DNA from 2 places in the Lonsdalea populi genome. Region 2 is predicted to be linked to the other one. Evidence: predicted binding sites of a transcription regulator. Region 2 holds the regulator's gene; the other holds the start of a gene.
The links. The regulator PurR, encoded in region 2, represses purine synthesis genes. The targets are predictions, from matches to a motif close to CANGCAAACGTTTGCNTG.
Positions count from the first base shown of each region.

Region 1: purL (phosphoribosylformylglycinamidine synthase) is a predicted target of PurR. The motif match lies at 7,371-7,388, and genes of this name have one in related genera.

Region 1 is NZ_CP065534.1:2,723,632-2,738,785, forward strand. Features, by position in the region: gene glrR (two-component system response regulator GlrR) at 1-212, opposite strand, end outside; gene I6N93_RS11925 (two-component system QseEF-associated lipoprotein QseG) at 209-877, opposite strand; gene I6N93_RS11930 (sensor histidine kinase) at 1,018-2,457, opposite strand; gene purL (phosphoribosylformylglycinamidine synthase) at 3,391-7,275, opposite strand; gene mltF (membrane-bound lytic murein transglycosylase MltF) at 7,556-9,022, shown strand; gene tadA (tRNA adenosine(34) deaminase TadA) at 9,011-9,517, opposite strand; gene yfhb (phosphatidylglycerophosphatase C) at 9,586-10,263, opposite strand; gene murQ (N-acetylmuramic acid 6-phosphate etherase) at 10,294-11,187, opposite strand; gene lapG (cysteine protease LapG) at 11,433-12,077, shown strand; gene lapD (cyclic di-GMP receptor LapD) at 12,087-14,036, shown strand; gene I6N93_RS11970 (tryptophan synthase subunit beta) at 14,091-14,432, opposite strand; gene I6N93_RS11975 (Ig-like domain-containing protein) at 14,522-15,154, opposite strand, start outside.
Region 2 is NZ_CP065534.1:1,630,188-1,645,341, forward strand. Features, by position in the region: gene I6N93_RS07075 (hypothetical protein) at 1-199, shown strand, start outside; gene I6N93_RS07080 (SDR family NAD(P)-dependent oxidoreductase) at 785-1,552, shown strand; gene potF (spermidine/putrescine ABC transporter substrate-binding protein PotF) at 1,813-2,925, opposite strand; gene I6N93_RS07090 (aldehyde dehydrogenase family protein) at 3,214-4,695, opposite strand; gene I6N93_RS07095 (helix-turn-helix domain-containing protein) at 4,822-5,667, opposite strand; gene I6N93_RS07100 (NAD(P)/FAD-dependent oxidoreductase) at 5,753-7,150, opposite strand; tRNA gene I6N93_RS07105 (tRNA-Val) at 7,496-7,572, opposite strand; gene I6N93_RS07110 (MATE family efflux transporter) at 7,726-9,099, opposite strand; gene I6N93_RS07115 (riboflavin synthase subunit alpha) at 9,364-10,011, shown strand; gene cfa (cyclopropane fatty acyl phospholipid synthase) at 10,060-11,211, opposite strand; gene purR (HTH-type transcriptional repressor PurR) at 11,560-12,585, opposite strand; gene cydH (cytochrome bd-I oxidase subunit CydH) at 12,964-13,056, shown strand; partial or broken gene I6N93_RS07135 (C40 family peptidase) at 13,173-13,752, opposite strand; gene I6N93_RS07145 (Grx4 family monothiol glutaredoxin) at 14,330-14,680, shown strand; gene rnt (ribonuclease T) at 14,769-15,154, opposite strand, start outside.

The DNA of each region.
Region 1 (15,154 bases), 1.1 Mb from region 2:
TCCGCGAACAGCGCGAGGCCGTCCATTTCATCCATCCGCAAATCACTGATCACCAGGTCGATTTTTTCGCGCATCAGCAAACGCAACGCGTCCTGACCGCTGGCGGTGGTCGTCACACTGAAGCCTTCGCTGGTCAAACGCATTCCCAATAGCTTCAGCAGGCTGGGATCGTCGTCGACCAGCAGCAGGCTGGCGGATTGCCGCTTCATCATGGATTATTGACTCCCATTTTCGAACCAGGCTGCGCCGGTGAGGTCTCGGCGTTCAGAGGCTTCACATTCGTCTCTGACGACGAACGTGTCTGAGCGTTGTCGCGACGCTCCTCTCCGTCAGAAAAATCAGCGGACACCGCTTTGCGCGCCGACAGCTGACGCTCAATATCCGTCAGGTTTTTCAACTTGCGCGTCGTGATATCTAACTGCTCACGCAGCTGATTTTGCTGTTCACGGAGATCGGCCAACGCTTTGTTGTGATCGTCCTGCAAATGCTGCGCTCGCGCGCGCGCTTCGTCCTGAAAGGCAGCCAGTTGCTGCTTGTCCATCCACAGCTGCAGCAAGGGGATAAGCCCTCCCGGTATGTCTTCGCTCTCCTGCGCCAGCCGGGCGATCCGCTGCCGCTGCTCCGCGGGAACCGTGCCAGCCCGCTCGCGCAGCAGACTTTGTTTCCAGAGCCCGGCCCAGTCTGAAGACGTCGGCGTCTGATTGGCCTGCGTCAGCGCCTGCGATGGGGATAGTTGGGCCGCGCAATCCATCGCCCTCAGCCAATACAGGGAATTTGCCATGGCTTCACGGCTATTCGCCAGCCAAAGGGGACGGCAGTCCACCCGGCTATAATCGGCCAACAGCCGATTGGGCTCGCGGTTAGCTTCGATAATCATGGGCGTTCCGCCGCCCACGGGTTGTGCGCAGCCGACTAAAAGGGGTGAAGAGATCAGCAAAATGCGTAACACACGGCCCCATAGGGTTGATGCTGCCACAGCATACCGACGGGGGAATAAGGAGCGGAAAAACCGTGCATTCATGCTTGATTCTCGGTGGTTAATGGCAATTCGATACGGAAACAGACGTCGGCATAGTCTACCGAAACCAGAGCCAGCTCGCCGCGCATTCGCCGAATGCAATCTTGCGCGATGCTTAGCCCCAGTCCACTGCCCTTGACTGCGCCTTTGCGCTGATGCGCACCCTGATAAAAAGGCTCGAAAATCATGCTGCGTTCCGCTTCCGGTATCGGCGCTCCCGTATTGGCGACATCAATCTGAAGGTGCGAACCGACGCTGCGGCTGCGCACCCAAATGTTACCGGATTCCTGCCCATAGTGCACCGCATTGGAATAGAGATTATCCAGCACTCTCATCAACAGCGTGGTTTCCGCATGGCACATTGTGACGTCCAGTTCAACGTGCGTCCTCATCGCTTTGCCGCGCGCTGGCAGACTATGGTCGGCGACGACGGACTCGACGATCGCCGCCAGATCCACCGGCTCAAGTTCGGTCGGCGCATCAGCAAGCTGGCGGTTGTAGTCGAGCAGCTGCTCTATCAGCTGTAGTAGATGACGGCTGCTGCTGTCCAGAATAGCGACGACCTGCCGCTGGTCTTCCGTCAGCGGTCCGGCGACCTCATCCGCAAGCAGCGACGTGCCTTCGCGCAGGCTCGCCAGCGGCGTTTTGAGTTCATGTGAAATGTGCCGCAGAAACTCATGCCGCTGCGCTTCAAGCCATGAGAGACGTTCGCTCAGCCAGATGATGCGTTGTCCCAACGAACGAATTTCCCGGGGGCCTCTGAACGTTAGGGATGTCCCCAACGGCAGTCCTTCACCTAAGCGGTTGATCATCCGCTCGACGCCCTTGACCGGACCGATAATCATGCGGGTAAACAGCCCCACCAGCAGCACGCTGACCAGAAACAACAACAGCGCCTGCCACCCGAAGAACTGGCCGCGCTCCGCGATAGTCCGCTGAAGCTGCTGCCCGCGGGAGAAAATCACTTCTCGCGTTACCTGCACCATCTGCGTATTGGCCTGAGAAAAGCGCTCCAGAAGAGCAGAGGCTTCACGGCTCGGGGCACTGTTCTGACAATGCATCTCCGCCAGTTGCGTCAGATACTGCCGCAGGCGCTGGGGTAATTGAGGATCGGGCAGGATCGGAGCGTGGACGTCCAGCATCTGAACATACTGCCTGCGCTGAGTTTGATAGAGCTGGGACAGCGCGCGATCGTCCAGTACACAATACTGACGATAGCTGCGTTCCAGCGCCAATGCCAAACCGGCCATCGCCTCGCTGCGGCGGGCATCCGCCAGCGTGGTACGGTTAATGATGGCAGCCTGTTCGCTGAGGGCATTCAGGCTGCCATAAGCCTGATAGGCCAGTACCAGCAAGGGCAGCAGCACCAGCAAGAACGCCATGATGACCAGCTGTCGCAGAGATCGGGGAAATAAACGCCATCGTTTCAATGAGACCATCTCGTTGCCTGTTCATTCGCTCGATGCTAGCCAACTCCAGCGAAAGTGCAATGTTTTCGCCCACGACCTGAGAAGCGCATGCCAGCCCATCGCGAAATTCGGTCGGATTACCGGAAAGAATGCGAAACGCCTCGCAGAATTAGCGCGTTTCAGCGCATGGAGGCGCTAAAAAAGCAAAACCCGGTCAAACGGGAAGTTTGACCGGGTCTCTGAAGAGGGGGTGCCTCACTCAACGTGTCGTCCGAGGGGTGATAAAGTTCGTTTGTACGCACAGTTATCGTTAATGTTGGACGATAGGCACCATTTCTTATGGCATCATTCCGGGCGTCATGAGCAAAAGCGTTGACTCCGCTTCGCTGTCATAACCAGCTGAATGAGCAGCTGAATAAGCTATAGCATCTACCGTGCCATCAATCTACGTAATATCATAACCAATTGATGTTTAATCGAAATTAAATTTCAGTTTTCTTCTTACTTCGCTCATCGCCCGTGAATGAGTCGGTATCGCCTCGCGCGTTTCCGTTTTCTGTCGCTAAAAACCGACACCAAAATAGTTAAAAAATAAAAAACTTATTTATCAACAAAATAGATGTCTCCATTAGGAGACAGCCCAGAATAGCCTTGTCGTGGCTATGAGACAGCCCGTTCGGAGCGCGCATTTAAGAATGGGTTGAAACCCGCAATATGGCAGAAAAAAGGCGGCGTTCTTTCAGCGCTACCCACGCCGCTTTCCTGTGCCGTTCGCAAGATCACGCGGGGAAAGTGGCGCACGGTAGAACACACCCTCTGCGGATCGGCAACGCCGTATTATCCGATCGTTCGTCATAGCCTAGTGTCAAGGTTTAGGCCCATAAAAAAACCGGACACCCAAGGTGTCCGGTCCTGGGAGCTTCGCCCCTTTTTCCGTCAGTGCTTCAGCTAAGCCAAAGTACCTTATCCAAGCTGCTTACGCGCATTGCGGAACATCCGCATCCACGGGCTATCCTCGCCCCAGGAATCCGGATGCCAGGAGTTGCTGACGGTGCGGAATACACGCTCAGGATGCGGCATCATGATGGTGGCGCGCCCGCCGACGCTGGTCACCGCTGTGATCCCGCGCGGCGATCCGTTCGGGTTGGCCGGATAGTTTTCTGCGACCTGACCATAGTTATTGACGAAGCGCAGCGCCACCAGTTGCTGTTGTTCCAACGCGGCCAGTTGCGCAGCATCCCGCACTTCCACCAGCCCTTCGCCATGCGACACGACGATAGGCATGCGCGAACCCGCCATATCCTGCATAAACAGCGATGGGCTCTGAGCGATCTCCACCAGACTAAAGCGCGCTTCGAAGCGATCTGATTTGTTGCGAACGAAACGCGGCCAGTTCTCTGCTCCCGGGATCAGCTCGCGCAGCGTGGACATCATCTGACAGCCGTTGCACACCCCCAGCGCCAGCGTCTGCGGACGCGCAAAGAACGCCGAGAATTCATCGCGGACGCGGCTGTTGAACAGGATAGACTTCGCCCAACCTTCGCCTGCGCCCAAGACGTCACCATACGAGAAGCCGCCGCAGGCGACCAGCGCCTGGAAGTCCTGCAGGTCACGTCGGCCCGCCAGCAGATCGCTCATGTGGACATCGATAGCCTCAAATCCGGCCCGATCGAACGCCGCGGCCATTTCCACATGCGAGTTGACGCCCTGCTCACGCAGTACGGCCACTTTCGGACGCACCTGCGTATTGATGAACGGCGCGGTAATGTCCTCCTGCGGATCGAAGCTCAACGAAACGTTCAGACCCGGATCGCTGTCGTCTTCTTTCGCCAGATGCTCTTCATCAGCGCACTGCGGGTTATCGCGCAGGCGCTGCATCTGCCAGGTCGTTTCCGCCCACCAGCTGCGCAGCGTGGAGCGTTTCTCACGATAAATCACTTCCTCGCCCAGGGAGATGACGAACTGGTTGCCCGCTTCCGCGCGGCCCAGGTAGTGCACGCACTCCGCCAGACCAAACGCCGCCAACACCTGCTCAACTTCCGCGCGTCGGTCGGCTTCAACCTGAATGACCGCGCCTAATTCTTCGTTAAACAGAATAGTCAGACCGTCTTCGCCCATACTGCCGATATCGGCGGACAGGCCGCAATGACCGGCAAAGGCCATTTCCACCAGCGTCACCAGCAGGCCGCCGTCAGAACGGTCGTGGTAGGCCAGCAGCGCCTTGTCGGCGACCAGCTTCTGCATGGCGTTGAAGAAACCGGCCAGTTGTTCCGGGCTGCGCACGTCCGCCGTTTTACGTCCTAACTGACGATACACCTGCGCCAGCGCCGTCGCGCCCAGCGCATGATGACCAATGCCGAGATCGATCAGCAGCAGGGCGTTGTCTTTATCGGTGCGCAGCTGCGGCGTAACGGTATTTCGCACGTCTTCCACGCGGCCAAACGCGGTGATTACCAGCGACAGCGGCGATGTGACGGCGTGATCCTCGCCGTTTTCCTGCCAGCGGGTTTTCATGGACATCGAATCTTTACCCACGGGAATGGTCAGCCCCAACGCCGGACACAGCTCTTCGCCGACGGCTTTGACGGCTTCATACAGACCTGCGTCCTCGCCTGGATGCCCGGCGGCGGACATCCAGTTGGCGGACAGCTTGATGCGTTTCAGATCGCCGATGTGCGTCGCTGCGATGTTAGTGAGCGCTTCCCCTACCGCTAAACGGGCCGAGGCGGCGAAGTTACGCAGCGCCACCGGCGTACGCTCCCCGATGGACATCGCTTCGCCGTAGTAGCTGTCCAGACTCGCCGTTGTTACAGCGCAGTCAGCGACCGGCACCTGCCACGGCCCCACCATCTGATCCCGTGCGACCATGCCGGTGACGCTACGGTCGCCGATGGTGATCAGGAAGGTTTTTTCGGCGACGGCCGGTAAATGGAGTACGCGCTCGATAGCGTCGGCCAGATAGATATTGTCGAAGTTGAGCGGCTTGCCTTCATTGTGCAGCCGGGTCACATCGCGCTGCATTTTCGGCGCTTTACCCAGCAGCACTTCCAGCGGCATGTCGATCGGTTGATTGTCGAAGTGGCGATCGTTCAGCGTCAGATGCTGTTCCTCGGTCGCTTCGCCGATCACGGCGTAGGGCGCACGCTCGCGGCGACAAATGGCGTCGAATGTCGCCAACTGTTCCGGCGCGACCGCCAGCACATAGCGCTCCTGCGACTCGTTACACCACACTTCCAACGGGCTCATGCCCGGCTCGTCGTTCAAAATGTCGCGCAGTTCGAAACGGCCGCCGCGCCCGCCGTCGCTGACCAGCTCCGGCATGGCGTTGGACAGGCCGCCCGCGCCCACGTCATGAATGAACAGAATCGGGTTTTCGTCACCGAGCTGCCAGCAAACGTCGATCACTTCCTGACAGCGGCGCTCCATTTCCGGGTTATCACGCTGCACCGAGGCGAAGTCCAGATCGGCATCGGACTGGCCGGAGGTCATGGAAGAGGCCGCGCCACCGCCCAGACCAATATTCATCGCCGGTCCGCCCAGCACGATCAGCTTCGCACCGATGGCGATCTCGCCCTTCTGCACATGATCCGCGCGAATGTTGCCGATCCCGCCCGCCAGCATAATAGGTTTATGGTAACCGCGGACTTCCGTTCCATTGTGGCTGTCGACCGACTCTTCATAAGTACGGAAGTAACCGGTCAGGGCCGGACGGCCGAATTCGTTGTTGAACGCCGCGCCGCCCAGCGGGCCTTCCAGCATGATATCCAACGCGTTGACGATGCGATCCGGCTTGCCGAAGTCCTGCTCCCACGGCTGAATAAAGCCGGGTATGCGCAGGTTGGAAACGGAAAAACCAACCAGTCCGGCTTTTGGCTTGGCGCCGCGTCCGGTCGCGCCTTCGTCACGAATTTCGCCGCCAGAGCCGGTGGCGGCGCCCGGCCACGGCGAGATGGCGGTGGGATGGTTATGGGTTTCCACTTTCATCAGGATATGAGCGTCTTCCTGATGATATTCATAGCGACCCTGCGGATTCGGGAAAAAGCGTCCTACGGCGGAGCCAGTCATGACGGCGGCGTTGTCTTTATAGGCGGACAGCACGAAATCCGGCGTCTGTTCATAGGTATTTTTAATCATTTTGAACAGGGATTTGGGCTGTTTTACGCCGTCGATGACCCAGTCGGCGTTGAAGATTTTGTGCCGGCAGTGTTCCGAGTTGGCCTGCGCGAACATATAGAGTTCGATGTCGGTCGGATTGCGGTTCAGGCGGGTAAAGGCGTCGATCAGATAATCGATTTCGTCTTCCGCCAGCGCCAGTCCGAGAAGAAGGTTGGCGGCTTCGAGTGCCTGACGCCCTTCCGCCATGATGTCGACCCGCTGAAGGGGCGCGGGTTCGTGCTGAACAAACAAACGCTCCGCCTGTTGCAGTTCGCTGAACACCGTCTCCATCATACGGTCGTGCAGCAGTTCGCTCAGCGACTGCCACTGTGCTTCACTCAGCGTCGGCGCATGAATATAGAAAGCCAGACCGCGCTCCAGACGACGAACGGTGCTCAGGCCGCAGTTGTGCACAATGTCCGTGGCTTTGGAAGACCAGGGAGAAAGGGTGCCGGGACGAGGCGTGACCAACATCAGGCGGCCTGCGGGATCGTGTTCGGGGAGTGAGGGACCGTATTTCAGCAAGCGGGCCAGCTGCGTTTTTTCATCGTGGCTTAACGGGGCGGTAACGTCGGCGAAATGCATATATTCAGCGTAGATATCGCTGATGGGCAGAAAATTGTCTTTGCAACGCGTCAATAGTTTGTTGATACGAAAAGCCGATAAAGCCGGGGAACCACGCAGTATTTCCATCATTTCACATTCTCTCGTCTTCGATGCACCGATAGCCGGGCACCATGGCGCTACAGGAGGGGGAACGCGGCACATTATAGAGAATACCGGCGCACGACGAAACCGTTTGCGCGACAATAGCCGAACATCTTTGATGATGGGTGACCAATTCGTTACCAGGGCAATAAAAGTTGCACCCTGGCGGTTTGTTACGCAAAATGCCCCGACTCTGGGACATTCAGCATAAGAAACTGCCTAACAGACAGACAGGCCTACAGGCCGCCGAGAGACATCAAATTACTTGAAGCGTTTAACGATAAATTACTTTTTCATCGGGGCGATTGCACTGTTATTGGCATTGGCGCTGTGGCCAAATATTCCCTGGCGCAGTAGCCAGGACGACCAACTCAGGCAAATCCTTTCACGTGGTGAGCTACGTGTCAGTACGATTGTTTCTCCACTGACCTACTCCCTACATCGGGGCTCCCCGTCAGGGCTCGATTATGAACTGGCTAAACGATTCGCCGATTACCTCGGCGTCAAGCTGGTCGTTTCTACTCGTCGGAACATCGATGAATTATTCACCGATCTCGATAACGGCGACGCCGATATGCTGGCGGCGGGTCTGACCTACAGCGACGACCGGACGCAGTCGTTCCGCGCGGGCCCCACCTATTATTCCGTCTCACAACAACTGGTATATCGACTGGGCTCGCCTCGTCCCACGTCGCTTGGCAAGCTCAAAGGCCGTCTGGCGGTATTGTCCGGCGCCGCCCAGATATCCACGTTACGCGAACAGCAGTCCAGGCGGTATCCGAGCCTGACCTGGGAAACCAGCACCAACATCTCAGAGCTGGATCTGCTTAAACAGGTGGTTGACGGCAGGCTGGATTACACGATTGCGGACTCGATCAGCGTCGGGTTGCTGCAGCGCATTTATCCGCAGTTGGCGGTCGCTTTTGATCTCAGCGATGAAGAGCCGGTGAACTGGTATATGCGCCAAACCCACGATGACAGCCTGTCCGCCGCCATGCTGGACTTCTTCAGCCGGATCGGTGAAGACGGCTCGCTGGCGCGTCTCGGAGAAAAATATCTGGGTCACGTCGGTGAGTTCGACTATGTGGACACAACCACGTTTCTGAACGCGATTGACAACAGACTGCCGGGACTGCGGTTACTGTTTGAGCGCTATGCCACGGAGATAGACTGGAAGCTGCTGGCCGCCATCTCTTATCAGGAATCGCACTGGAATCCTTTGGCGACCTCGCCGACCGGCGTGCGCGGTCTGATGATGTTAACGAGGAATACGGCGGAAAGCCTGGCGGTGGTCGACCGCCTGAATCCAGAAGAAAGCATTCGCGGCGGCGCAAAATACCTGTCGCTGATGATGCAGCGTATGCCGAACACCATTCCGGACGACGAGAAAATCTGGTTCGCACTGGCGGCCTACAATATGGGTTACGCCCATCTGATGGATGCGCGCAAGCTGACGGAGAAGCAGAAAGGCAATCCGGACAGCTGGGCGGACGTCAAAATGCGCCTGCCGATGCTCAGTCAGAAACGTTACTACCAGCAGACCGCCAACGGCTATGCGCGAGGTCACGAAGCCTATAACTACGTGGAAAACATCCGTCGCTATACGATCAGCCTGGTCGGCTACCTGACGGAAAAAGAGAACCAGGCACAGCATATTAAGCAGGCGGGTGAAGGGTATCCCGCCGTTTCTCCGGCGCTGGCGCAGTCCGGATTGTCTCCGTCAGGAAAGTAATCCCCCGCTGGCCGCCGCACGGCGCGCCTTTTGCTGTTTCCGCCGCAGGCGGAAAAAGTCGCTCAGCTGCGTTGAACAGGCCTCGGCCAGTACGCCCGATGTGATCTCGATCTGATGATTCATACCGGGATGACGCAAAATGTCCACCAGCGATCCGGCCGCGCCCGTCTTGGCGTCGGCGGCGCCGTAAACCGCACGGCCGATACGGCTGTGCACCATTGCCCCCGCGCACATCACGCACGGCTCCAGCGTGATATATAGCGTACTGTTCAGAAGACGATAGTTTTGCACTACCATGCCACCCTGCCGCAGCGCCATGATCTCGGCATGCGCGGTGGGATCGTGCTGACCGATAGACCGGTTCCAGCCTTCGCCGATCACCTGATTGTCCAGCACCAGCACCGCGCCGACGGGAACCTCCCCTTCGTCCCAGGCCCGTTGCGCCAGCACCAGCGCGTGCTGCATCCAGAATTCATCACCATTTACGCTGTTCATCGTGCCTCTTTTGCCAGTCAGTCTCTCGTGCGCGGCGGGCATTATACACGGCGGGTGGCGTGGTGGAATTACTCCAGCTGTTGCAGGCTCCCCTGCCGCGTGACCCGCCAGCGATGCTCGCAAAAGTACAGCAGCGGGTTATCCTGTTTACTGTCGCTGTAGCCGCTGTAAAGCTTCAGCGGAGCGCCCAGATGACGTTCCAACTGCACCACCTTTTCCCGGCCCAGGCAGCGCAGCGTGAGCACCCAGCCGCCGTAGCGACGGGATATTTGGCTGCCCATCAGCCGCACGCCCGGCAGAAACGGGGCGTCGCGATAAACCGCTTCAACCAGCCGCTGCGGCGAACCGGTGACCAGCCACACCTGAGCATCGCTGGCGCTCAGGTAAGTGGTCAGCCTTTGCTGCACCTCGGGAAACGGCGTCACCTGCCGACGAAAACTATCCACAAACGCTTTTTCCAACTGTTCGAGCTTCGCCTCACCGCGGCCCACCGTGATGGCCCACAGTAAACAGCTCATCGGCCAGCGAGCCGCCCTGCCCCCGCACAGCAGCGAGAACATCACCACGGGCAGCACGGAAATAACCACCAGCAAATTCAACGGCAAACGCCGGATAAGATACCGCAGAAAACAACCGAACATATCCTGCTGATGCAGTGTGCCGTCCAAGTCGAAAAATACGACGCGCAAATTTTTCTTATCGTTCAAAACGGGCTCCTTAGATTGGCGGGGACGTCCCCGCCTCATTGACGATCATGCGCCGTGAAAGGCCCATCCCTATTCCTGAATCGCGTCGCGCAGGTATCCCTGATGACGCGCCAGTTTTTCCTGCGCCTGCGCGGCATCGCAGCCGGTTAACAGCATCACGATCGCGGGTTTGACCTCATACCCTGTTTGTTCCAGCGCCTGCCGCGCGATGCCGCGCTCCACGCCGGAGGCTTCCACCACGATGCGGCAGGCGCGATCGACCAGCTTGGCGTTGGTCGCTTTCACATCCACCATCAGATTTTGGTACACCTTACCCAACCTGACCATCGCAGCGGTGGAAATCATATTCAGGACCAGCTTCTGGGCGGTGCCGGACTTCAGCCGCGTCGAGCCGGTCAGCACTTCGGGACCGACGACCGGGGAGATGGCGATCTCAGCCAGCCTGGCAATCGGCGACGCGGGGTTGCAGGAAATCGCCGCGGTATGGCAGCCGATACGGTGCGCATACTCCAGGCCGCCAATCACATAGGGAGTTCTGCCGGATGCCGCCAGCCCGATCACCATATCCTGCGAGGTCAGCGACAGCGCCGCCAGATCGGCCTCGCCCCCCGCTGGGTTATCTTCCGCACCTTCCACCGCCTTTAACAATGCGCCGGGACCGCCCGCGATCAGCCCGATCACCCGCCCCTGCGCGAGGCCGAAGGTCGGAGGACATTCGGAAGCGTCCAGCACGCCCAAACGTCCGCTGGTCCCCGCGCCGAGGTAGATCAGCCGACCGCCCGCCTTCATGCACGCGGCGGTGACGTCCACCGCCTGCGCAATCGCCGGCAGCACCTGCCGGATGGCTTCAGGCACCTGTCGGTCCTCTTCATTGATGAGGGCCAGCATGTCCAGCGTCGCCATACGATCTAAATCCATCGTCGCCGGGTGACGGCTCTCTGATACCAGTGCCCCTAAATCCATACTCTTCCTCACTTGTGAATGCGAAGCTGATGCGTGTCAGCTTCGTGATAAATCAGTCGTACCTGCTATCGTTATCACATGGCACTTTTCAACCGTTCAAAGTAAGCTATGCGGCAGCGGTCTACAATGCCTGATTGCCCAGGCGCCGATTCAGACCACGGAGTCCGGGCTCACCGGTGGGTAACAGAGACGTCACGTTGAAATTTCATGCGCAGCGCCAGTCATTAGTTCATGTTCTATTACATCTGTTCATCGGCAGCCTGCTGCTGGTGGCGGGTACGCTCTATGCGGACTGGAATTTCTCCGCCATCAACTCAATCACCGATCAGCGATATGGTCAGGCCACGCTGGAGGCACGCCAGCGGATAGCCGCATGGCAAGCATTGATGCAAGCGCAGCAAACGGCCACCGAAAGTCAGAAGCTGGAGTCGGTCAATCGCTTTTTCAATGACAGAATAGCTTACCGGGAAGACATCGACGTCTGGCGGCAAGAAGATTACTGGGCCACGCCGATCGAGATGTTACGAGAGGGGATGGGCGATTGCGAAGACTATGCGATCGCCAAATATCTGACGCTGATCCATCTTGGCGTCGAGCGTGAAAAGCTGCGCATCACCTACGTTAAAGCGCTGAGCCTAGATCGTGCGCATATGGTGCTCAGCTATTACCCTTCACCAAACGCCATCCCGTTGATCCTGGATAGTTTGATTACCGAGATCCGACCCGCCACCCAGCGTAACGATTTGCTGCCGGTCTATTCCTTTAATGGCGGCGGACTCTGGCTCCCTGGCGCTGGCGGCAACCGACGCGCCGGCGACAGCAAACGTCTGTCTCGCTGGCAGGACTTATTAATTAAAATGCGCGCAGAAGGATTTTCTCTTGATGAGTAGGATGGGGCTATGTCGCTATTTAAACAATTACTGATAGCCATCTGTTTGTTTATGCTGTTCATTTTCAGCGGTAGTTTTATCGCCAACCTGGAAAGTTCACGCGAACAATATAACAACCAGCTGCACTCGCACGCCCAGGACGCCGCCACGGCTTTGGGCGTGGCGCTCACGCCGAACATCGACGATCCAGCGATGGTGGAATTGCTGGTCAGTTCTATTTTCGATGGCGGCTATTTTTCCAGCATTCGCATCATCGATCTGGAAACCCACAAGGTGACGATGGAGCGCGTCACATCGCCGGAAGTCTCCAGCGTTCCCGCCTGGTTTGTCCGACTGGTGAATTTGCAGCCCGGCCAGGGTCAAGCCATTGTGATGCGCGGCTGGGAACAGGCGGCGCGGGTCGAGGTGGTCAGCCATCCGATATTCGCCATCGCGAGACTGTGGCAAGGCACCTCCGCGTCACTGCTCTGGCTGTTGTCGTGCGGCGCCATCGGACTGGTGCTCGGCGCCTTGTTCCTGCGCCGTCAACTGCGCGCGCTGGATGATATGGTCGTGCAATCGCTCGCGATTTGTCGTCGCGAGTTCCTGAGCATCCCTAAACTGCCCAAAACGCCGGAACTGCGCCGGGTCGTCCAAGCCATGAACCTGATGGTCACCAAACTGCAGTCCCTGTTCGAAGAGGAAGCCCAGCGAAGCGAGCGCTTACGTAAGGAAGCCTATCAGGATCCGCAAACCGGACTGGCTAACCGCCGCGCCATGGATATCCAGTTGGAAACTCGCCTGAGCGATGAAGAAGCCTCTACCGGTTATCTGATTATGCTGCGGCTGCAGGATCTGGCGGGCATGAACCAGCGTCTGGGCGCGCCCAAAACCGATGCCCTGCTGGCCTCCGTTGCGCAAAATATTCTGAAATGCAGAAAACGTTATGTCGAAGCCGATAGCCTCGCCGCGCGTATTCGCGGCGGAGAGTTCGCCATTTTCTGCCCCGGTCTGGTACAGAAAGAAGCGCAGGCGCTGGCCGACGAACTGTCAAACCGGATTGAGGCGCTGTTTCTGACCGGCGAGACGGATGTCTCGCCCGTCGCCCGCTTAGCGCTGGTGTCATTTCAGCACGGGGATTCGCCGGCGTCGCTGTTCATCCGCGGCGATCGTCTGCTGATGAAAGCGGAGCGCAATTCGGATATCCATGCCGAAGAAGAGGAAAACGGCCAGGAGTCTCAATGGGTAGCGGACCGCCATCACTGGTTTACCCTGCTGGATCCGTTGCTGGCGCAGGAGAATATCCAGCTCTTTCTCCAGCCGGTGATGGACTGCGCTCAAAAAGGTCAGATTCTTCATCACAAGGTGCTGGCTCGCATCCTCGACCAGGAAGGCCACACCATCAACGCAGGGCAATTCTTGCCGTGGGTCCAACGCTTCGGATGGAATACGCGTCTTGATCAGGTGATGATGAAGCACACCCTTGCCTATTTGCAGCGGTACGACGGCACGCTGGCCTTGAGCCTGTCCGGCAGCACGGTGTTGGACCTGCAACTGATGGCCGAATGGCTGGCGCCGCTGAAAGCGCATCCGCAGCGGGCCTCGCGCCTGATTCTGGAACTGGACGAAAACCAACTGCCCGACGCGCAGCAGCTTGATCTGCTGGTCAAACTGCTCAACGAGTTCGGCTGCAAACTGGGGCTACAGCACTTCGGCGGCCGCTTTACCATTATCGGCAATCTGTCAAAATGGGGCCTCGCCTACCTGAAAATCGACGGCAGCTATATTCGTGGTATCGATCAAGCGGAAGATAAGAAGGTGTTTATTACGGCGCTACAACGCGCGATGAATAGCATTGATTTGCCGCTGATTGCAGAACGGGTGGAAACGAAAGGCGAACTGGAGGAGCTGCGCGCGCTGGGCATTAAAGGCGCAATGGGCCGACTGTTGGGAGAACCTTTCCCGGTGTTATTTTCCTGAGACTAAACAACGGACTTACCGGTCTCGGCAAGTCCGTTGCGTTATGACTGGCGTTCAAAACATACTCTCTTCATCATCGCGAATCAGCGCATCCAATCCTCCCAACGCCTCACGCGCCTGCGCTCGCTGAATCAATTTCAGCTGCGCCGCCTGCGGGAAATCCGTGATATTCAGCAACCCTTTGCTCATCAGCACCTGGATCAGGTCTTCCAGCACACGCACCATTTCCAGATCGCTGTTGCGCAGTTGTTCCAGACTAGAAAGAATCGACCGTTGATTATTCATCCACGCCAGTGCCTCAACCGAGTCCTGCGGCAGCTCGCCGTTCATCCCATCGAAGGGGGAACGCTCCACCTGAACCAAGTTACCGTCGTTGTCTCGTAATATATAAAACATAGGCTGTCCTTTTACATACCGCCAATAAGGAAACCGGACGCATAACGCCCGGTTTCCTTTTATTACCTACTGCGAGTGAGTCTTGATGACTAAGCGCTGTGTTCCGGCTTCGCTATCAGGCTTTCCAGAGAAGGCATCGTCCCGTTGTAATGTTCCAAGGTGATGGACGTGTCCGGCGTCGCGCCACCCTGCTCCGTGAATTGGCCTTGGGTACTCACCTCAATCGTTGGCGAACCCTGGTTATCCACAATGCGAATATAGTGGCTAATATCCGTTCCCGCCTCCAGCTCGCCGACCAGATCGCTCAGGTCGATGCGGTCGCCTTCCGCCAGGTTGAAGTCCTTGATGGTGTCGAATCCGGTATCGCCCGCTTTCCAGACGAAGGTGTCCGCACCGCTGCCGCCGATGAGCGTGTCGTTGCCGACGCCGCCTTTCAGAACATCATTGCCGCTTCCGCCATATAGGATATCGTCGCCCAAACCACCGTCCAGGTTGTCGTTACCGCCCTGTCCGTACAGGATATCATTACCCGAACCGCCGCCGAGCGTATCGTTACCGCCCGCAGAGGTGGCAACATCGAATTCCGCGCTATGTCCGGCGATGTAATCGTGTACCTGCTGCACGGAAGCGGTGGTGTCCGCCCCCAGATGCAGCTGGTTGCCGACATACTGCTGCAAGGCAGGCAGACCATTGCCGTCGATGCCGTCGAACGAGATAGAGTC
Region 2 (15,154 bases):
CCGTGGCGCGCCGGGTGGATGCGTCGGACGCTCTGCCGCGAATTTTGCGCTATCACAGTTTATTCCTGAGTTTTTATTCTTCGAAATACGACATAGCACGATCTTTAAGGAGGACTGGCGTGGATATAAAGGATGCGTGTCTTGGGATGCGTGTCTTTATATCAGTTCGATGTTTTTCGCTATTCGCTTATCACGTTAAAAATAACGTAATAATAACGTTATTGTTTTCTCATTCGCAGTCGAACCATGGTGAGTAGGGCTGAAGCGGAGGCTGTCATTATTGATAATGTGGCGCTCGTTGAGCGTTGCCGCGTTTATTTAATGTGTAACCAAGTATTTTATTTTTAGAAACTGGAGTGTTTTTTTGAAAACAATAAACATTGTTGTGCCAGTGTATTTAAACAGCCAATAAATCAAGTGACGGTTTATTCGTTGTTTGAATCTTCGACAATGTCAGCGGTTATTTCCGATAAAAGCGTACTTAGATTGTTCTCACTATCCGCGCGTCGGGACGAGAGTCATGTGACGCGATGCAAGATCACGATCCGCTACCTAAACTGTAGCAAGAACGGAACGCATTCTGCGGCAAGCCACATCGTCAGAGAGGCTTCGCGCATGCTGGAGCCCACCTTCAACGTCTCTCCTCTCATGCGGGCCAGGTATTGCCATTGATCTCCCTGCATGTCTACCGTCTTACATTGACGGCGTCGACGCGAATGATGGCGATGCGCCGTCAGAATGCCTTCACTTTGGTGACTTAAACACGCAAATCACAGGAGATATTATGAGCGTTAATACTCATCACGATCGGCGTCTGGCGGGCAAAGTGGCTATTATTACGGGGGCGGCGAAAGGTATCGGACGCGCTACGGCTGAACGCTTTGCCTCGCAGGGCGCGCAGCTGATGCTTGCTGACGTGGATGCTGCGGGAGTCAACGACCTTGCCGCCCGCCTGAGCGAGCAGGGCATTAAGGTCATCGCACAGGCCTGCGACGTCCGACATGAAGATGATATTCGCCGCACGATCGACGCAACTGTCGCAGAGTTTGGGCGCATCGATATTCTGGTGGCCAATGCCGGTATTATTCCTGAGGCCACGCTGGAAGAGGCGACCGCTGAGTTATGGGACGAGACGTTTGCCGTTGATGCGCGCGGTATGTTTCTTTCGGCGAAATACGCCGCCAGAGAGATGGTGAAGGCAGGCAAAGGCGCCATTGTCTTCCTTTCATCTATTTCCGCCGCGGGCGGGCAGCCGGGGCAGGCCGTTTATGGTCCTGCTAAATTCGTGGCGTCGGGTTTGACCAAGCATCTGGCGATAGAGCTGGCGGGTAAAGGCATTCGCGTCAACGCCGTCGCGCCGGGCACGATCGATACCCCCGCCGTCGCGGGTCTGACCAAAGAAGGTATTGAGAAAGTGGTGGCGATGCATCCTTTGGGACGTATGGGGAAACCCGAAGAGATCGCCTGGGGGATTTTATTCCTGGCGTCCGATGAGGCGTCGTTTATCACCGGTGCCGTGCTGCCGATTGACGGCGGTTTCCTTGCACAATAAGAGGCGGTAAGGCATTTCGCTTAGACGAGTGCGTCGCATTTCGGCACAAGCCTCGTTTCCCTTGCGAAGTGAGGCTTGTGTTATGGGATATCATCAATGATGGATGGCAAAAACCGCCTTTACGGACAGCCCTGTAAGGCGATTGCTTTCCGGAGCCTTCTACTTCAGTTCTGGCGATCGCACAACGGTGTTTTTACCTTAGCGCTCGCTCTCTAACCGTGCGCGCCAGGGCGGTACGCTAATGGGCGGGATTGCGGGCGTTATTTTCCGCCGCTTTTCACCCGCGTCCAGGCGCGGGTACGAGCGCGGTCAAGCTTGGGTGACTTGTCCATCGTGATAAACAACCGCGCGCGAACTGCATCCGACGGATAAATGCCGGGATTGTTCCGCACCTCGTCGCTCAGCAGCGGCAGAGATGCTTTATTGGCGCTGGCGTAGAACACATGATCGCTGATTTTGGCGATGACGTCCGGGCGCATAAGGTAGTTGAGGAATTGATAGGCTTCGTCCACATTTTTTGCGTCCGCAGGAATGGCTAAGGTGTCGAACGCGACCTGTGCGCCTTCCTTCGGAATGCTGTAGCGAATATTCACGCCGTTCTTCGCTTCCTCTGCGCGTTGCGCTGCCTGCAAAACATCCCCCGACCAGCCGATAGCGACGCAGATATCGCCGTTGGCCAGGTCGTTAATGTACTGTGATGAGTGGAAATAGCGGATGAACGGACGCAGTTTCAGCAGGAGATCGGCCGCCGTTTGGCTGTAGTCCTTTACGTTATCGCTGTTGGGATTTTTGCCCTGGTGATTCAGTACGGCGGCGAAGATATCCTCCGGCGCATCCAGGAACGTCACCCCACAGCTTTTCAATTTTTCCAAATTTTCCAATTTAAATACCAGATCCCAGCTGTCTACCGGCGCATTTGCGCCCAGCACGGCTTTCACTTTATCGACGTTATAACCTATCCCCGTGGTGTTCCACAGGTAGGGGACCGCGTATTCACTGCCCGGATCGTGCTGCGCGACCAGCTTCATCAGCTCGGAATCGAGATTTTTCGCATTTGGCAATTTGCTCCAGTCCAGCGGGTGAAAAACACCGGCGGTGCGAAGACGCGCCATAAAACTGTCCGACGGCACCACCAGATCAAACCCGGTGCTGCCCGCCATTAGTTTACTTTCCAGCACTTCGTTGGAGTCGAACACATCATAGATCACCTTGATGCCGCTCTCTTTTTGGAAATTTTCCAGCGTATCCGGGGCGATATAATCAGACCAGTTGTAAATGTGCAGGACCTTCTCTTGCGCGGACGTGATAGCGGAAACGGCCATCAGTAAGCCTGTAACCGTTTTAGAAAACCTTTTCATATGATGGGTGAACATCCGTTGCTTCCTCCTATCGGGAGTGAATGAAACATTGACGAGCAGGATCGAAATTTTTTTAACGTTGCACGACGACGTTTCTCAGGGTTCTGGCAATCTGTCCCCTTGAATAAAATGGACGAGATTATCACGACATTCTATATAACCGATTGTTTTTAATAGTATTTTTAAAACAATTTGCCGATAATGAAAAATAGGAAAAACAAATATCAGAGGTTGCTTTACGCCGATAGGGCCGTCCGGTAGACGTGATGTCTTTTCCCTGAGGCGAGATACTGTTTGACGCTATCACGCCTGGTTCTTGAGATACCAACCCCACGGCTCTTCACTGACATATTCCGTAATCTGTTTCGTTTCCAGATAGTTGTCGAAACCCCAACGGCCGAGCTCACGCCCAATCCCGCTTTGTTGATAACCTCCCCAGGGCGCCTGCGTGAACGTGGGCTGCGAGCAGTTCACCCACACAATGCCCGCGCGCAACGCGCGACTGACCCGGCGGCAGCGCTCCGCATCTGCCGACATCACCGCTGCGGCGAGTCCGAAGCGGCTGTCATTGGCCTGTCTAACGGCCTCCTCTTCATCGCGAAAGCGCCGAACGGTCAGCACGGGGCCGAAGATTTCCTCCGTCCACAGCGCGCTCTGCGTCGGTGTATCCACGAAAATGGCCGGTTCGATGAACCAGCCCTGCGTCAGATGAGCAGGACGCTCACCGCCGCAGACCAGACGGGCGCCTTCGCGTTTGCCACGTTCTATCGCCTGCCGCACTTTCTGGTAGTGTTCGCCGCTGACCAGCGGGCCGAGCTGTACGCTTTCCTCCAGACCATCACCAATACGTATGCTGCGGGTGGCGTCGATTAATCGCTCGATCAGGCGTTCGTAGAGGCCTTCCTGCACCAACAGGCGCGAGGTGGCGGAACAGACCTGCCCTTGATTCCAGAAAATGCCGAACAAGATCCATTCGACGGCGGCGTCGATATCGGCGTCATCGAATACCATAAACGCTGATTTCCCGCCCAACTCCAAACTGACGTTTTTGATGTCCTGCGCGGCCGCCTGCATGATGGCGCGGCCGGTTGGCACGCTGCCGGTGAAGGCCAGTTTGTCCACGCCAGGATGGCGGGACAGGAGCGCGCCCGCTTCGCCGCCCAGACCGGTAACGATGTTGAGGACGCCGGCAGGCAACCCGACCGCATCGGCGATGGCGGCAAGCTCCAGCGCACCCAGCGGCGTCAGTTCAGAAGGTTTGAGCACGGCAGTCCAGCCTGCGGCCAGCGCAGGAGCGACTTTCCAGGCCGCCATCAGCAGCGGGTAATTCCAGGGGATGATCAGACCGGCGACGCCTAACGGTTCGCGCACCACGCGGCAGGTAAAACGCGGATCCGGCAGAGGGATAACCTGTTCTTCTGCGTCCAACGCCTCGGCCAGTGAGGCGTAGTACTCGAAGCAGCCGACGGCATCCTCGACATCCCACCGCGCTTCCGGCAGTGGTTTGCCGTTGTCTTTGACTTCCAGCTCGGCCAGTTCGTGTTGACGTTGACTCAGGAGGTCGGCCATAGCGCGGAGGTAACCGGCGCGGACTTTTCCGCTCATCCGCGGCCAGGGGCCATCATCAAAAGCGCGTCTGGCGGCCGCTACCGCCTTTTCGATATCGTCCGGCCCGGCTGCCGCAACTGTGCCGATGCGCGCTTCGGTCGAGGGATTGACGACCGCAAGATGGCCGTTTTGCATTGCCGATTGCCATCGGCCACCGATATAAAGCTGATCATGCATCGTGTTCATCTCCCCGATGATGGCGAATGTTCCGGTCAGCCGACATAGGGCTATGTTGCCCGTTAGCGGCGAGCGGAATAATGAATGACCTGAACGCGTCGTGAACGGCCCGTGGTGGGCGCGGCGTCAATCCGCGTTTTTGGCGATTTTATGCTGCAAATAAGATTTCGGCGAAAGTCCGGTCTCCTCTCTAAAGCAGCGGTAGAAGGTCGAAAGGGAGTGAAATCCGGCCGCTTTAGCGTCATCGTCGATGCGTTTGGATGAATATTTGCCGTCATCCCACTGCGTTAACACATGCCGAAGCCGGAGCCGGTTGAGATACTGGTAAAAACTGCAGCCCATGACGTGATTAAGGAAAAACGAGATCTGATTGCGGGTATAGCCCGTGGCGGTCGCGACCTGAATCAGACTCAGCTCCGCACTCAAATGGGGGCGGTGCTGGGTGAAATACTGCTGAATATCGTCGGCCATAATGCTCAGCTGCCGGGCGGACAGGCCCAGCCGTTGTGAGGCGGCACGGTGGTCCACATCGCTCGGCGAGCCTTTCCCCTTCGGATGAGAAAGCAGAGAGGCGTATTCATTGACGCGGATGATCATGCCTTCGCGGACCGTGACCACCTCACAACAGCAGATGATGGCATGGCTATCGCTGCCGCTGAGCGGAGTTTGATATTGCAGGGTTGCCGTGTCGCCATCAACGCGCAGGCGGTCGCTATAGTGGAGAGTGTCTTCCGTCGTCGTCGACAGACAGGCGCTGAGATAGTCGCGGAGCGCCTCGGGGGCGATGCGGCACCCCTGAAAAAAGTCGTTGTACTCTACCGTGGGTGAGTACAGGGCGATAAGCCTGTCCAGATCGCGTCGCCACCAGGCTTCGTAATAACGCATCATCACCTGCTGCGTGTGATGATTCGCCGTGTCGGGGGAATAAGGGGTCGTACTTAATCGTTCTGGGGCGCGTATGTCATCATCCATAATCAATTCCATTGCAGGTTCTTTCACAAAAAACCTAACCGATATTAGAAAAAAACGCCGCCGTTTTTACATCGGTCAGGCGCCGTCAGGAATCGAAGCCGATACCCAAAGCATCGAAGGTTTTCAGCAGCATATTACGATGCCCGTCCCGGTCCTCGCGGGCCAACGAGTGGATTGCCGCCTGTACGCCGGCGAAGCGCAGCGGTTCGGGGGGGAAGTGGATCGGCGCTCGCGAAAGCATGCGTAATTCGGTGCGCGGCGTTTTTTCTCCCGCAAGCTGGTCCAGCATGTTCAGCGCGGCGAAGCGACAGGCGGAGACGCCGAGTCCGGTATAACCCAATGCATAAGCAATCTTGCCGTCCGCCTCACAGCCGGTAAACATTGTCGTGCGTGCGGACGTGTCGATGATCCCACCCCAGGCATGGCTAAAGCCGACGTCTTGAATGGCAGGAAAAACGTCGCTGAACTGTTCTGCCAGACGGTTAAAGGTTTCGGGTCGTTGGGTGAGCGACTCGTCGCGACGGCTGCCGTAATGGTAGATCGCATCATATCCGCCCCACAGAATGCGGTTGTCCGCCGTTTTGCGGAAATAATGAAACCTATTGCCGCTGTCCGAGATGCCGTAACGTCCCGTCCAGCCGATATCGGCTAATTGCCCGTCGCTCAATGGATGAGTGACCAGTACGTAGTCGTAGACGGGGATGACCGTCGAGGCCAGATGGCGCAGCAGCGGCGCGGCGATGTTCGTCGCGAGGACGACCTGTTTGGCAAGGACGTCTCCCAACGCCGTGCGCAACCGGACGTTTTCACCGTGTTGCGTCAACGCTTTCACCTCGCTGTTTTCGTATAGCTCGATGCCCTGCGACAGACAAACCCGTCGTAATTCGCTCACCATTTTGGCGGGATTGACCATGGCGTAGTTCGATTCGAACAGGCCCGCACTGTAGCGCGGCGAGTTCAGCTTCTCGGTCAGGCTGTCGCCTTCCAGCCATTCGCATTCAAGGCCGAAGCGCTGATAATCCTGCTGCATGGAACGCAGCCCTTCGATTTGCCAGGGTTGGCTCGCCAGATTCAACTGACCGGTAAGCTCGAACTCAATCTCCATCCCAAATTCATGGAGGTCCGCGGCCAAATCTTCCAGATTGATTTTGCCCAACTCGATGAGTTTTCCCGCTTCCTTCGGCCAGCGATTGAGCGCGATGGAGATCCCGTGGGAGATGCTTGGCGAGCAGAAGCCGCCGTTACGGCTGCTCGCCTCGGAGCCGCAACGTCTGGCTTCGATAATGACAATCTTTTTCTCGGGCCATTTTCGGCGGGCCAGCAGCGCCGTCCACAGGCCGGTATAGCCGCCGCCGACGATGGCAAGGTCGCAGGAAATACGGTCTTGCAGGAAGGGCGCGGGCGTCCCGGCGGTAAGGGTATCCAGCCAGAACGGATAAGGTTTCACGTCAATAAATGCGTCTGGATTTGAATAAGTAGTCATGCGGGGCTCCTGAAACACAACGAATCTCTGTCTCTTTTGAGCTGAGTCTAAATACGCCTAAAAATGAAACAAAGACCACGGCTTTCCGTGCGGGTCCGCGAGAAAAAAAACTGTGACACGCTGTGAGGGGAGAACTAGGTCAATAAAGTTAAAAACAGATATCCAAAATACAGGGGTAGTATTGTTTATTCACCCACGAAAGGCGCGGTGGGGCCAGCAGAGGCTGGACGTAGAACATATTGAAGAACAGGCTGTTTTGGCTAAAAGCATCAGCTCGCAGGGAAATTTTTAGCACTCAGAAGAACGAGTGATGAAAAAGGACTCAGCGAAAAGGAGAAGTAGGAATGGTGCGTTCTAATGGACTCGAACCATCGACCCCCACCATGTCAAGGTGGTGCTCTAACCAACTGAGCTAAGAACGCATTCCTGAAGTGCGGCTGTCAGTGCGACAACGGGGACTGATATTAACGACCTGAGCGACGGCTGGCAAGGGGCGAATAAACCCAATTGCCGCCTTGCCGGTTCGATTGGCGAGCTTATATCCAGTTCGCCGTTTTTTTCATCATTTCAGTGAGTTAATGCTCCGAGCGCGCCAGCGTAACCGCCGCTGGTTGGTTCTGCACCCAGCGTATACGCAAGCCCATCATGATGGCGGAGGCGGTCAGACCAATAATGAATCCGCACCAGAATCCTGCCGGTCCCATCGGCGCAACCCATAGATCCGTCAGCGCCAGCAGGTAGCCGGAGGGCAGACCGAGCACCCAGTAGGCGGCGAGGGTAATAAAGAAAATAGAGCGGGTATCCTTATAGCCGCGCAACACGCCGCTGCCGATGACCTGAATGGCATCCGATACCTGATAGATAGCGGCGAGCAGCATCAAATGCGAGGCCATCGCGACGACCTGAGGATTGTCGTTGTAGAGCAGGGCGATGGGTTCACGCAGTACCACGGTGAATATCGCTGTGCAGAGCGCCAGCGCAACGCCGCAAAAAATGCTGGTGCGGGCGGCGATGCGGGCATCAGGCACTGAACCTTCCCCAAGCCGGTGTCCTACTCGGATGGTGGCGGCGACGCCCAGCGACATTGGCAGAACAAACATCAGCGAGCTGAAGTTGAGTGCGATCTGGTGACCAGCGACATCAATAACGCCCAGCGGCAGCACGAGCAGGGCGACAACTGCGAACAGGCTGACTTCGAACAGGATCGCCAGGGCGATCGGCAGCCCAAGGTTGAATAGCCGTTTGATGACGCGCCAGTCGGGACGCAAGGGCGTGGCATGTTTGCTGATATCTTGTATCCAGCGGGCCCGGTGCAGATATCCTGCCAGCAAAAACAGCATGATCCAGTACACCGAGGCGGTGGCGACGCCGCAGCCGACCCCACCCAACTCGGGCATACCGAGCTCACCGTGAATAAACACGTAGTTGATCGGAATGTTGACAAGCAGGCCGATGAAACCAACAATCATCCCTGGTTTGGTTTTGGATAACCCTTCGCACTGGCTGCGCAGCACCTGGAAAAACAGATAGCCCGGAACGCCCCACAGCAGCGCGCGCAGATAGCCGACCGCCTTGTCCGCCAGATCCGGCGAGTCGTTGTGCATCAGATGAATAACTTTGTCGCCTTGGTAGAGCAGGAGCATGGTGACGACGGAAATCACCGCGGCCAGCAGAAAAGCCTGCTGCCGTTGATGCGCAATGCGTTCACGCCGACCTGAGCCGTTGAGTTGGGCCACCACCGGTGTCAACGCCATCAGCAGGCCGTGGCCGAATAGGATCACCGGCAACCAGATCGAGGTGCCGACAGCCACCGCCGCCATGTCGGTAGCGCTGTATGAACCTGCCATGATGGTATCCACGACCCCCATGGACGTTTGAGACACCTGCGCAATGATGACGGGAAACGCTAGCGTTAACAGCTGACGCGCTTCCGATAGGTACTTTTGCACGCGAACACCTTTTGTAGAACGACAGTTTGTCATCCGAGATGACGCTATCATCCTGTTTCTTTGGAAAAAGTGGGGTATTGTAATGTTCTAACAACATTCTACCAATCACTTGTCTATATATACCCGCTAGCCTTAGCAGGTAAAACTGTCAGTCAAACTACCCATATCACACTATATCGTGCAAACTGACGTTAGCGCTTTTGCCGCTGGTAGGAAGCCAGCGACATTCTCTCATCGAATTGGATTTGTAAAGAGGCAGAATTAATGTTTACCGGTATCGTTCAGGGCACCGCGCCGGTGGTGTCTATTGATGAAAAAAGCAACTTCCGCACTCATGTCCTCCAATTGCCGCAAGCGCTGCTGCCCGGGTTGCAGATCGGCGCGTCCATCGCCAATAACGGCTGCTGTCTGACCGTCACGAAAATCGACGGCGATCTTGTCAGCTTCGACATCATGAAAGAGACGTTGCGTTTAACCAATCTGGCCGATTTGCAGGTAGGTTCTTGGGTGAACGTCGAGCGCGCCGCCAAATTTGGCGATGACGTGGGGGGGCATGTGATGTCCGGCCACATTATGTGTACGGCGGAAATTGTGAAGATTCTTATCTCGGAAAATAATTATCAGATTTGGTTCCGACCGACCGACGAAACGCTGATGAAGTATATTCTGCACAAGGGATTTGTCGGCATTGACGGCATCAGCCTGACGGTAGGTGAAGTGACGAAAAGCCGCTTCTGCGTGCATTTGATCCCTGAGACATTGCAACGCACGACGCTGGGCAAAAAACGACTGGGCGATCATATCAACATCGAAATCGATCCGCAGACTCAGGCGATTGTCGATACGGTAGAACGCATTCTGGCGAATCAGAACCTTTCTCTGTCCGTGGTTCCTACGCCTTCTCAGGCCTGACCGAGATGACAGGTTGGCGGAATGAATAGACCCCGCCAACCTGGTCTCTTAACGTGGCGCGCGAATCCCGCCTTCCACGCCATTTGTGCTGAATAGCACCTGCCATAACTGGATATTCCGCGCCCGGAAAGCCCCGGCACAGGCATTCAGGTAGTAGCTGAACATGCGCTGGAAACGAGCGGAGTAGGCGGAGGCCAGCTCCGGCCAATGCTGCTGGAATCGCTCATGCCAAGCCATCAACGTGCGGTCATAGTCGGCGCCGAAGTTGTGCCAGTCTTCCATCACCATGTAAGCCTCGCTGGCGCGCGCGACATGCTGGACGGATGGCAGGCAGCCGTTGGGGAATATATAGCGGTCAATCCACGGGTCAACGGACAGGTCGGTTTTGTTCGCGCCTATCGTGTGCAGCAGGAAGAGCCCCTTGGGTTTCAGATTTTTGCGCACCACGCGGAAATAGGTGTCGTAATTTTTGGGGCCGACGTGTTCGAACATGCCAACGGAGACGATGCGGTCAAACTGGCGGTCTAAATCACGATAATCTTCAAGCAGGATGGTAACGTCCAGATCCCGACATCGTTCCTGCGCCAGTCGCTGCTGTTCACGCGAGATGGTGACCCCAGTCACGGAAACACCGTAGTGCCGGGCGGCATATTCGGATAATCCCCCCCAGCCACAGCCGATATCCAGGAGCGTCATACCGCGCTGCAACTGCAGTTTTTCACAGATCATGCGCAGCTTGTTTTCCTGCGCCTGCTCCAGCGTCTCGGCTTCCTTCCAATAACCGCAGGAGTACTGCATGTGGGGGTCAAGCATGAGTGAGAAAAGGTCATTGCCAAGATCGTAATGTTCTTTTCCGACGATCCAGGCTCGTTTTTTGGACTGTAGGTTGGTGAGGCGGGCGATGAGAACGCGGGCGATATCACTAACATGTTTGGGGAGCTTATTATCAAGCCCGGCCCGGAGTACGCGGTGGAAGAAAATATCGAGCCTTTCACATTCCCACCAGCCGTCCATGTAACTCTCTCCGAGACCGAGAGAGCCTTCTCGCAACACGCGTTTATAGAGGTCAGGATTTTTGACCTGGATATCGAACGGACGAGCGCCATTGATGGCGATATCCGCCGAAGACAACATTTCTTTCACAATCTGGAACCAGGACGTGTTATGGATGTCCAGTTCCTCCACACAAGATGAACTCATAACCTCTCCCTATCTTGCTGTTAGCGAACACCGCAAGAAACAGCGTAGACAAAATTACCTGCAGAAGGTGTCGGTGGACGTGATCCATCGTCTATCCCCCGAAAAAGGGACTGGGGGGAAATTAAGAGAAAAGCCGGTACGAAAGGCATCTATCCGTGCCACAAAAGCCAGAATAGGCAATGTGTTATATCGACAGGATAGCAAACTGCTCTGTATGTCTTGTTCGTAGGTTATTGTCTTAGAAGACAGGGACAAGTTTATGACTGCTTCAACCAGGGTACAAGTTTTAAATGGCTGAAGCAGGGGAAAAGGCGGGGGTAATTATTTCAATCGAAAGAGATGTAATCACTAACGGCGATAATCGCGGAATGGGCCGTCAGACACGGATCGACGCTCAATTAATCGAGGATGTACCTCAATCACCTGGGACGTTTCACGCTTACTGGTAATTCGGTCTAACAGCATGGCGAACGCGGATTGCCCCAACCGTTCTTTCGGCTGATGAATGGTGGTCAGCGCCGGGGTGAAATAGCGTGAATGACGGACGTTATCGTAGCCGATGATGGAGATGTCCTGCGGCACGCGCAACCCAAGTTCATCCGCAGCGCAAAGGGCGCCCATCGCCATAATATCGCCGCCGCAGAACACGGCGGTTGGGCGTTTTTTTTGCGCCAATATCTGATGCATGGCTTTGTAGCCTGATTCCGGTTCGAAGTCGCCCTGTACGATCCACTCTTCACGGATATCAATGTCCGCTTCTTCGAGCGCTTTTTTGAAACCAAGATAACGCCCGCTGCCGGTATTGCGCTCCTGCAATCCCGGGATGGCCCCGATATCCCGGTGGCCGCGTTCAATAAGGTATTGCGCGGCGAGGTATCCGCCTTCAAAAGCGTTATCGATAACAGTATCGGTAAAGTCACTGTGTGCCTGGCCCCAGTCCATCACCACCATAGGGATGTGGCGATAGCCTTCGAGCATCGTCAGAAGTTCAGGCGGGTATTCCGCACACATGACCAGCAACCCGTCCACGCGCTTCTGCGCCAGCATGGCGAGATAGGCTCGCTGTTTGTCCAGATCGTTATGGGAATTGCAGAGAATCAGCGTATAGCCTTTAACATAGCAGCTGTTTTCGACGGACTCGATGATTTCGGCGAAATAGGGCGCCTCACTCGAGGTCGCCAGCAGGCCGATAGACTTGGTGTTATTGACTTTCAGGCTGCGCGCGACCGCGCTCGGAGAATAATGTAGTTCGTCAATGGCGGCGCGAACGGCGGCTTTGGTTTCTTCGGCGACGAATCTGGTCTTATTAATGACGTGGGATACGGTTGTGGTCGAAACGCCAGCACGCTTTGCCACATCTTTAATCGTTGCCATCTAAATGACTCCTAAATCTACTTCCTGCAGCAGTAAGTAACTTGTTAATCGTTTGCCTGCGCGAATCCTTCTCTTTCTGAAGATACGAGCCATTCAGAAGGTGGGGTGTCGACGGATATACCTGAAGATTAGGAAATGATGCTCGACCAACGGAGTTCGTACAGCAGTAAACCGGCGATTTTGTCCGATCCGGTCGAAAAGTGAAAGCGTTAATTCTACTCTTGCAACGATAAACGGACGTTACTGGTGAGATGGAACAGAAAGGTCACTTTTCCATAACATTATATTCATCATTAGGGTGTTGATAGATACCAATTCCCCTATACTGAACCGGCATTGCCACCTTGAATGTTGTGCTGAAAAATTAAGGAGAGAGTGATGGATACCAATTTGAAAATGTCCCTGTTGACGACGGTAGCGGCATTGGCCGTTATTATTGCCTTCAGTTTTACTGCGGTATTTGGCGCATAAGCCATACTGCCGGTATTTGTGCTCCCGGAAATCTTTCTTGTGGGCAGATTGCAAAAAAGGGACTTCGGCCCCTTTTTCTATTTCTTCTCGGCTTGGATTTTAATAACTGCTGCGGATTATCTCACCGTATGCGGCATGACGACCCGACGCGCGCCGATATAGTGTTCCTGCCAATAGTCTTCGCTAAGCTTGCTGATTTGGATATCTGAACCGTCGCGAAGAGACTGGATGAATTTTCCGTTTCCAACATAAACGCCCACGTGGTCTGTCGTACCGCGATGATTGATGCGGAAGAAGACCAGGTCGTCGCTTTCCAGCTCGTTTTTTTTGATAGGCGCGGCATCGCGCAATTGAAACATTTCATTGGCGGTGCGGGGAATGGTGATCTTCACAATATCTTTGTAGGCGCATAGACCAGCCCGCTGCCATCGAAACCGGTGTACGGCGATGAGTCGCCCCAGTGGTAGGGTTTGCCGATTTGGTTCATCAGCTTGTTGAGGACGGCGACTCTAGCACGTTGGGATCGTTGTTATGCGCCGTGCTCAGCACCAGGCCGCCGGTTTCGACGACATCATCTTTTCTTTTGCGGCTGATACGTTCAGCGGTCGTCTTTTCTTCTTTCACCCGAACAGGGTGGCCCCGTTTCGGCGCTTTCTTGGTTAGCGCTAGCGTGAATGGGTCCCGAGAGATTTTCTTGGCGTCCTTTTAAATGGGGTGATGGGAAGAAACGTCTTTATTTAAAGAGGAATAGGTCCCGGTCGGCGTTTGTTTTACGCTGCGTTTGGTTTTTTGTCGTTATCGGCGTCAGCGGTGGTTTTGGTCTTCAGCGGTTTGTTGCGGAATTTTTTCTTGTCTTGTGTGTGGTGGGCCGATATCGCCTGACTGAAAAATAGGCGGCTAAAAACCAATACGAAAAAGGTAACAATTAAACGCATTATAGTCTGACCGATGGTTGTTCTTGATCGCCTAATTTCCACAGTATTCCTTAAATCAGCATGATTACAAAACGCGAATAAGCAGTTAATGAGTATAGAATAGTGAAAAATCATTAATACGTATTGTTTTCTCGGTACTAATACATATTTTTGTTGATGATTTAACGGGTTAACGTTTTTAAAAACCACCCGGCGATAACCCTACAAAAGATGGCGTTTTTTGTGGTTATCGCTATCGTTAAAATGTGTCAAGGTAGTTGGGGCGAGCATACGCCCTTTACTGATGCCATGGCTAGTGGCTTATCATTAGCCATTACGTGCTTTAAGGAAGCAATAGAATGACGACAACGACAATTGAAAAAATCCAGCGTCAAATCGCTGAAAACCCGATCCTGCTGTACATGAAAGGTTCCCCAAAACTGCCGAGCTGTGGCTTTTCTGCTCAGGCTGTTCAAGCGTTGTCGGCATGCGGCGAGCGTTTTGCTTATGTCGATATCCTGCAGAACCCGGATATTCGCGCAGAGCTGCCTAAATATGCCAACTGGCCGACGTTCCCGCAGTTGTGGGTCGATGGTGAGTTGGTCGGTGGCTGTGATATCGTGATCGAAATGTACCAGAGCGGTGAGCTGCCGAAACTGATCAAGGAAACGGCGGAAAAACATAACGCTCAGCAGCAGGATCAAGAGTAAGTCAGAGGTTTGGACGACGGCGGGATTGACCGCGCGTCCGATACTGAATAGGGCGGCTTAGGCCGCCCTTATTGCGTCTGAATTATGTCTAACGCTGAGCCGCAGCGGTATTGTTTTCTTCGGACTCATTGAGCTCCAGCGGCCATCCGCCCATTTTTTTCCAGCGGTTAACCAGTTCACAGAACAGCAGCGTGGTGCGTTGGGTGTCATACAACGCGGAATGCGCCTGCGAGGAGTCGAAGGGAATGCCGGCGGTGATGCAGGCTTTAGCCAGTACGGTTTGGCCGACAACCAATCCGCTCAAGGCGGCAGTATCAAAGGTGGCGAAGGGGTGGAAAGGGTTGCGCTTAAGGCTGCAACGCTCGGTGGCAGACATGAGAAAGCTGTGATCGAAAGTGGCGTTGTGCGCAACAACGATAGCGCGATTACAGCCTTGATCTTTAATCCCTTTTCGCACCATTTTAAAAATTTCGT